Duganella dendranthematis: one gene and its partner. The main gene of each other region encodes a partner of the protein of the gene in region 2 in a complex. Links are inferred from orthologs where the notes say so. Each region holds a gene or a part of one and is shown on either strand. Other genes may lie near its edges.

The links.
Region 1: the proteins of pnp (region 2) and HH213_RS04440 are in contact, whole or in part, in a cryo-EM structure (PDB 9QH0), measured with the Escherichia coli proteins. The link is inferred for Duganella dendranthematis from one-to-one orthologs.

The regions. Positions count from the first base shown.
Region 1 is NZ_CP051684.1:939,415-943,106, forward strand. It holds HH213_RS04440 (Rne/Rng family ribonuclease), read left to right. Parts: upstream 1-363; coding sequence 364-3,492; downstream 3,493-3,692. Other genes in the region: moaA (GTP 3',8-cyclase MoaA), read left to right, coding at 3,659-3,692. UniProt on the Escherichia coli protein: Endoribonuclease that plays a central role in RNA processing and decay. Required for the maturation of 5S and 16S rRNAs and the majority of tRNAs. Also involved in the degradation of most mRNAs.
Region 2 is NZ_CP051684.1:381,108-384,308, reverse strand. The notes cover bases 117-3,057. They hold pnp (polyribonucleotide nucleotidyltransferase), read left to right. Parts: upstream 117-497; coding sequence 498-2,618; downstream 2,619-3,057. Other genes in these bases: HH213_RS01850 (hypothetical protein), read left to right, coding at 2,820-3,057; rpsO (30S ribosomal protein S15), read left to right, coding at 117-306. Outside these bases: more of rpsO, read left to right, coding at 37-116; more of HH213_RS01850, read left to right, coding at 3,058-3,201. UniProt on the Escherichia coli protein: Involved in mRNA degradation. Catalyzes the phosphorolysis of single-stranded polyribonucleotides processively in the 3'- to 5'-direction. Also involved, along with RNase II, in tRNA processing.

The sequences.
Region 1 (3,692 bases), 560 kb from region 2 along the record:
CTTGCCGTTTTCGCCAGACCCCATGCTTTACTGCAAGCTCGACGGAAGGCTGGAAACCAGCCTGGTTACCGAAGTTGCATTATTTGTAGTAGCAAGCATGGTCGAGATCTGGTCATTTAGACGCTGCTCTCCGTCTGTTCTTTTCTGCCGTCCGTTGGGGCCGCATGGAGAACTACAGATGAAGCGAGCACTCGGCATGTCGATCAGCCTCATGCGCCCAGTTGCGGCCGTTTCGTGCAGCCGCACAGGATGGGCATAACCCACCGCAATCACTCCTATTCTCGCGTATATCCCTGTAGCTTGCTGGACCGGACTAAGAAACCGGACAGCATAGATGGCCCGAGGGTCGCGGAGTTAATAAAAATGAAACGCATGTTATTTAACGCTACGCAGCAAGAAGAGCTGCGCGTAGCGATTGTCGACGGTCAGAAGCTGATCGATATCGACATCGAAACCGCCGGACGCGAACAGCGCAAGTCCAACATCTACAAAGGCGTGATCACCCGTATCGAACCGTCGCTGGAAGCGTGCTTCGTCAGCTACGGCGAAGACCGCCACGGTTTCCTGCCCTTCAAGGAAGTCGCCCGCACCTACTTCAAGGAAGGCGTCGATGTCCGTAACGCCTCGATCAAGGATGCGCTGCGCGAAGGCCAGGAAATCATGGTTCAGGTCGAAAAAGAAGAACGCGGCAACAAGGGCGCCGCCCTGACCTCGTTCGTCTCGCTGGCCGGCCGCTACCTGGTGCTGATGCCGAACAACCCGCGTGGTGGTGGCGTATCGCGCCGCGTCGAAGGGGAAGAGCGTCAGGAACTGCGCGAAACCATGGACAAGCTGGACCTGCCGCCAGGCATGTCGGTGATTGCCCGCACCGCCGGCATCGGCCGCAACGTCGATGAACTGCAGTGGGACTTGAACTACCTGATGCAACTGTGGCGCGCCATCGAAGGCGCTGGCAAATCGGCCTCGGGCGCGTTCCTGATCTACCAGGAATCGTCGCTGGTGATCCGCGCCATCCGCGACTACTTCCAGCCGGACATCGGCGAGATCCTGATCGACACCGACGAGATCTACGAGCAAGCCCATCAGTTCATGAGCCACGTGATGCCCGACATGGTGCACCGTGTAAAACGCTACAGCGACGACGTGCCGCTGTTCTCGCGTTTCCAGATTGAACACCAGATCGAAACCGCCTACAGCCGCACCGTGCCGCTGCCATCGGGCGGCGCCATCGTCATCGACCACACCGAAGCCCTGGTCTCGGTCGACGTCAACTCGGCCCGCGCCACCCGCGGTTCCGACATCGAAACCACCGCCTTCCACACCAACTGCGAAGCTGCTGAAGAAGTGGCCCGCCAGCTGCGCCTGCGCGACTTGGGCGGCCTGATCGTGATCGACTTCATCGACATGGAAGTGGCCAAGAACCAGCGCGAAGTGGAACAGCGCCTGAAAGATGCGCTGCACCACGACCGTGCCCGCGTCCAGATGGGCAAGATTTCCCGCTTCGGCCTGATGGAACTGTCGCGCCAGCGCCTGCGTCCGTCGCTGTCGGAAGGTTCGCACGTTGCCTGCCCACGCTGCTCGGGCACCGGCCACATCCGCGATACCGAATCGTCGGCGCTGCAAGTCCTGCGCATCATCCAAGAAGAAGCGATGAAGGAAAACTCGGCCACCATCCACGTGCAAGTGCCCGTGGACGTCGCCGCTTTCCTGCTGAACGAAAAACGCAGCGAAGTGCTGAAGATCGAGACGCGTCACCGCATCAACGTCATCCTGGTGCCGAACAAGCACCTGGAAACCCCGCACTACAAGCTGGAGCGCATCAAGCACGACGATCCGCGCCTGGAAGACAGCGCCGCCAGCTACTCGCTGGCCGAGACCGCCGAAACCGACATGGCCTACAGCAAGCGCCAGAAGGAAGAAGCCAAGCCGCGCCAGGAAGCCATGGTCAAGACCATCACTCCTGATCAACCGGCGCCGCTGGTCGAGCGCAAGCCGACCGAAACCGTGATCAAGCCAGCACCGGCGCCAGCGCCGACGCCGGCCCCGCAAGGTTTCTTCGCCAAGCTGATCAGCTTCTTCACCGGCGCGCCAGCCGCTCCGGCCCTGCCGCAGCAGCCGACCATCGTGGTCAAGGCGCCAGCCGGCGCCGACCGTGGCGACCGCAACGCCCGTGGCCCACGCGGCCGCAACCGCAACGGCAAAACCGGCCGTCCTGAGCGTGAAGAGAAAGAACCAGGCGCAGCCCGCGCCGGCGCCGGCCAGGAAGAAGGCAAGGCAGCCGACGCCAACGGCCGTCCACCACGTCAGCCACGTCCACCCCGCGAACCGCGTGAAGGCCGCGAGCCACGTGAAGCGGGCGCCGAAGGCCAGGGCCGTGAACGCGCTGAGCGTGCAGAACGTCCGGAACGCGCAGAACGTCCTGAGCGCGCCGAGCGTGCGGAACGTGGCGAGCGTCCACCACGCCAGCCACGCGAACCGCGCGGCGACAAGGCGCCAGTAGAAGCCAAAGTGGAAGAACTGGCACTGAACGCCGGTGTTCCAGCGACCGGTCCAGTGGCCGACGCCGCCAGCATCCTGAAAACCGCACCGAACGCCGGTCCGGAAGGCGATGAAAACGACGTCGCAGGCGAAGGCGATGAGCCACGCCGTCGTCGTCGTCGTGGCGGCCGTAACCGTAACCGTCGTGAGCGCGAAGGCGCTGAAGGCGTGGATGGCGTAGAAGGTCAGGAAGGCGAAGCGGGCGAACAGGCAGAACTGAGCTTCACGCCAGTCGCGGAAACCGCCGCTGTGGCCGTCACCGCTGTCGCCGTGACGGAAGTCGTCACCGAGGCTGTGGCTGTTGCCGCTCCGGCGGTTGAAGCTGCCCCAGTTGTTGACGCTGCCCCAGTTGTTGACGCTGCCCCAGTCGTGGAAGCTGCACCTGCCGCGCCAGTAGCAGAAGCCGCTCCGGTAGTGGTCGAGGCGCCAGCCCCGGCACCAGTCGAAGCCGCGCCAGTCGCCGTTGTGGCGGAAGCAATTGTTCCGCCAGCACCGGTAGTTGAAGTGGCAGCCGAAACCATCGCCGCACCGGCCGTGGTAGAAGAAGCCGCGCCAGTCGCCGTCGCCGCGCCAGTGATGGAAGCAGCACCGGCCCCAGCGCCTGTAGCAGAAGCGCCAGTCGCCGCACCAGTGGTGCTCGAAGCAACGCCAGTAGCAGTAGAAGTTGCACCGGTGGTTGCAGAACCAGTGGCCGCACCAGCGCCAGCACCGGTCGTTGCCGCGCCTGCTCCTGCTCCAGCACCAGCCCCTGCGCCAGCCCCATCGGCGACAATCGACCTGCAAGCAGTGCTCGGCTCCGCCGGCCTGACGCTGGCAGCCACCGATCCGGCAAAACTGCGTGCAGCACAGGAAGCTGCTGCGCAAGTCGCGCCGCCGGTCCGCGTGCCGCGTGAACGCAAGCCAGTACAGCAGCAAGTTGACGAGCCATTGATCCAGGTCGATACTCGCCGCTAATCTGCTCCGGTAAAGAAAAAAACGGGAAGCTTCGGCTTCCCTTTTTTCTTGGCAACCTGCTTCTCACCTCTGGGTAGTACGTCAACTGGCCGCTCGTGGTATCGTACCCGGTTGGTACGTACGAGGGTGCGCGCCGTTTTTCAAAAACAGCAAGATTGCATGACCCATGGCAGAAAAAATCATCATGATGACCGAGCAGC
Region 2 (3,201 bases):
TATGACTCCGCGCACCGCATGTTAAAGGTAAATATCATGACCGTAGAAAACATCAACAAAGCAGCGATCATCGCTGACAACGCCCGTGGCCAAAAAGACACCGGCTCGCCAGAAGTGCAAGTTGCACTGCTGACCGCACGCATCAACGAGCTGAACGGCCACTTCAAAGCCCACAGCAAAGATCACCACTCGCGTCGTGGTCTGATCATGATGGTTAACCGTCGTAAGAGCCTGCTGTCCTACCTGAAAAACAAGGACGCCACCCGTTATCGCGATCTGATCGCTAAACTGGGCCTGCGTAAGTAATTCTTGCGTCGTCCGGCTTAAATCAAAATGCCTGCGCCAGTTTGCTGTCGCGGGCATTTTGTCTTTCTGGACGTTAAAAAATTGCTAATTTGTAGCATGTAGTGAATGTAGTAAAGGTGGCCTTGCGGCTGCCTGTGGTGAGGTGAACGACAGCCCCTGAAAATCTGTCGGCAAATAGAAAGGGATTACCCATGTTTAATAAAGTTACGAAAACCTTCCAGTACGGTCAACACACCGTCACGCTGGAAACTGGCGAGATCGCTCGTCAGGCCTCCGGCGCGGTGATGGTGTCGATTGAAGACACCGTAGTGCTGGCTACCGTGGTGGCGCGCAAAGACGCGAAACCAGGCCAGGACTTCTTCCCGCTGACCGTCGACTACCTTGAGAAAACCTATGCTGCCGGTAAAATCCCGGGCGGTTTCTTCAAGCGTGAAGGTCGTCCTTCGGAAAAAGAAACGCTGACATCCCGCCTGATCGACCGTCCGATTCGTCCTCTGTTCCCAGAGGGCTACATGAATGAAGTGCAAGTCGTCATTCACGTGCTGTCGGTCAACCCAGAAATCGATCCAGACATCGCCGCGATGATCGGTGCTTCGGCCGCGCTGTGCGTGTCGGGCGTACCGTTCAACGGCCCAATCGGCGCCGCCCGCGTGGGTTACGCCAACGGCCAGTACATCCTGAACCCAACCGTCGAACAACTGAAAACCTCGCAGATGGACCTGGTGGTTGCCGGTACCGAAACCGCCGTGCTGATGGTGGAATCGGAAGCGCAGCAGCTGTCGGAAGAAATCATGCTGGGCGCCGTGGTCTTCGGCCACACCGAAATGAAGGCCGTGATCGACGCGATTCACGACCTGGTACGCGACGGCGGCAAGCCTGAGCAAGTCTGGACCGCACCAGCCAAAAACGAAGCGCTGATCGGCCGCGTGGCCCATTTCGCCGAGTCGAAAATCCGCGAAGCCTACCAGACCCGCGACAAGCAAGCCCGTACCGACAAGCTGCGCGCGATGTCGTCGCAAGTGGTGGCGGACCTGGCGGCGGAAGCTGCCGCTGCCGGCGCTGCGGCCCCGGACAACGTCGAAGTTGGCAACATCCTGTTCGACATGGAATCGAAAACCGTGCGTTCGCAGATCCTCGAAGGCGAACCCCGCATCGACGGCCGCGACACCCGCACCGTGCGTCCAATCGCGATCCGCACCTCGGTGCTGCCGCGTACCCACGGTTCTGCCCTGTTCACCCGTGGCGAAACCCAGGCCCTGGTCGTAGCGACGCTGGGCACCGCCCGCGATTCGCAGAAGATCGACGCGCTGATGGGCGAGTACACCGATGACTTCATGCTGCACTACAACATGCCACCGTTCGCCACCGGCGAAACCGGCCGCGTCGGAACGCCGAAGCGCCGCGAGATCGGCCACGGCCGTCTGGCCAAGCGCGCGCTGATCGCCGCGCTGCCGTCGGCTGACGAGTTCAGCTACTCGGTGCGTCTGGTGTCGGAAATCACCGAATCGAACGGTTCGTCGTCGATGGCCTCGGTGTGCGGCGGCTGCCTGGCGCTGATGGATGCCGGCGTGCCGATGAAAGAGCACGTGGCCGGTATCGCCATGGGCCTGATCAAGGAAGGCGGCCGTTTCGCCGTGCTGTCCGACATTCTGGGTGACGAAGATCACCTGGGCGACATGGACTTCAAAGTCGCTGGTACCCGCAACGGTATCACCGCACTGCAGATGGACATCAAGATCCAGGGCATCACCAAGGAAATCATGCAAGTGGCGCTGGCGCAAGCCAAAGAAGGCCGCGAGCACATCCTGGGCGAAATGCAGAAGGCCGTGCCGAGCGTGAAGACCGAACTGTCGGACTTCGCACCACGCCTGATCACCATCAAGATCAACCCAGAGAAGATCCGTGACGTGATCGGCAAGGGCGGCGCCGTGATCCGCGCGCTGACCGAAGAGACCGGCACCCAGATCGACATCAGCGACGAAGGCGTGGTCACCATCGCTTCCGTCGACGCTGCTGCCGGCCAGGAAGCCAAGCGCCGCATCGAAGAACTGACCGCCTCGGTCGAAGTGGGCAAGACCTACGACGGCGTGGTCCTGAAGCTGCTGGACTTCGGCGCGATCGTGCAAGTGATGCCAGGTAAAGATGGTCTGCTGCACATCTCGCAGATCGCCAACGAGCGCGTGAACGCCGTGGCCGACTACCTGAAAGAAGGCCAGGCAGTGCGCGTCAAGGTTCTGGAAACCGATGACCGCGGCCGCCTGAAACTGTCGATGAAAGCTGCTGCTGAAGAAGCTGCCGCTGCTGCACAGTAATCTGAGCTAAGCTCAGCCAAAACCGCCGGGTGCGCAAGCCCCGGCGGTTTTTTTATGGCTTTTAGTAATAGAGGTATGCTAAATTGGCATACTTTATTGACAACGTCGTCGCGCATAATGGTCCGATTACTCGCAACGCTGCTCCTGTTACACAACGCGGTAGGAGCCCAAGAAATTTTCCAGCCTGAACGGATCGATGGCATGCCGGAAAGCGCACTGTTTGTAGACCTTCGCCTGAAAATTGAGGCGGCCCATTGTCCAAGTTGGGCTCAGTGCAATGTGCGGGCTTCTGGTACTCACAATGGAAAACAGGTTGGATTGGAGGTTCAGGTCAACGAAGAAAAAACGACCGATCGGGTCCTGAAGGTCACCTACGTGTCTGTAGGGGCCGCCAGCGACCAACTCCTCACCGCGATTGCAGCGCTCTATCGTTTGCCGCTTACCAAGTCCCAATTTAATAAAAGGGTAGTCGCCACCTTAGTCCCCCTGCGAGCGACCAAAGATCAATTGGATGCCAAGGTATTTTTCTTCGCTAATGGACCGGAAGCACGATACGCCGAGCTCTACACAAATATCGACTTGC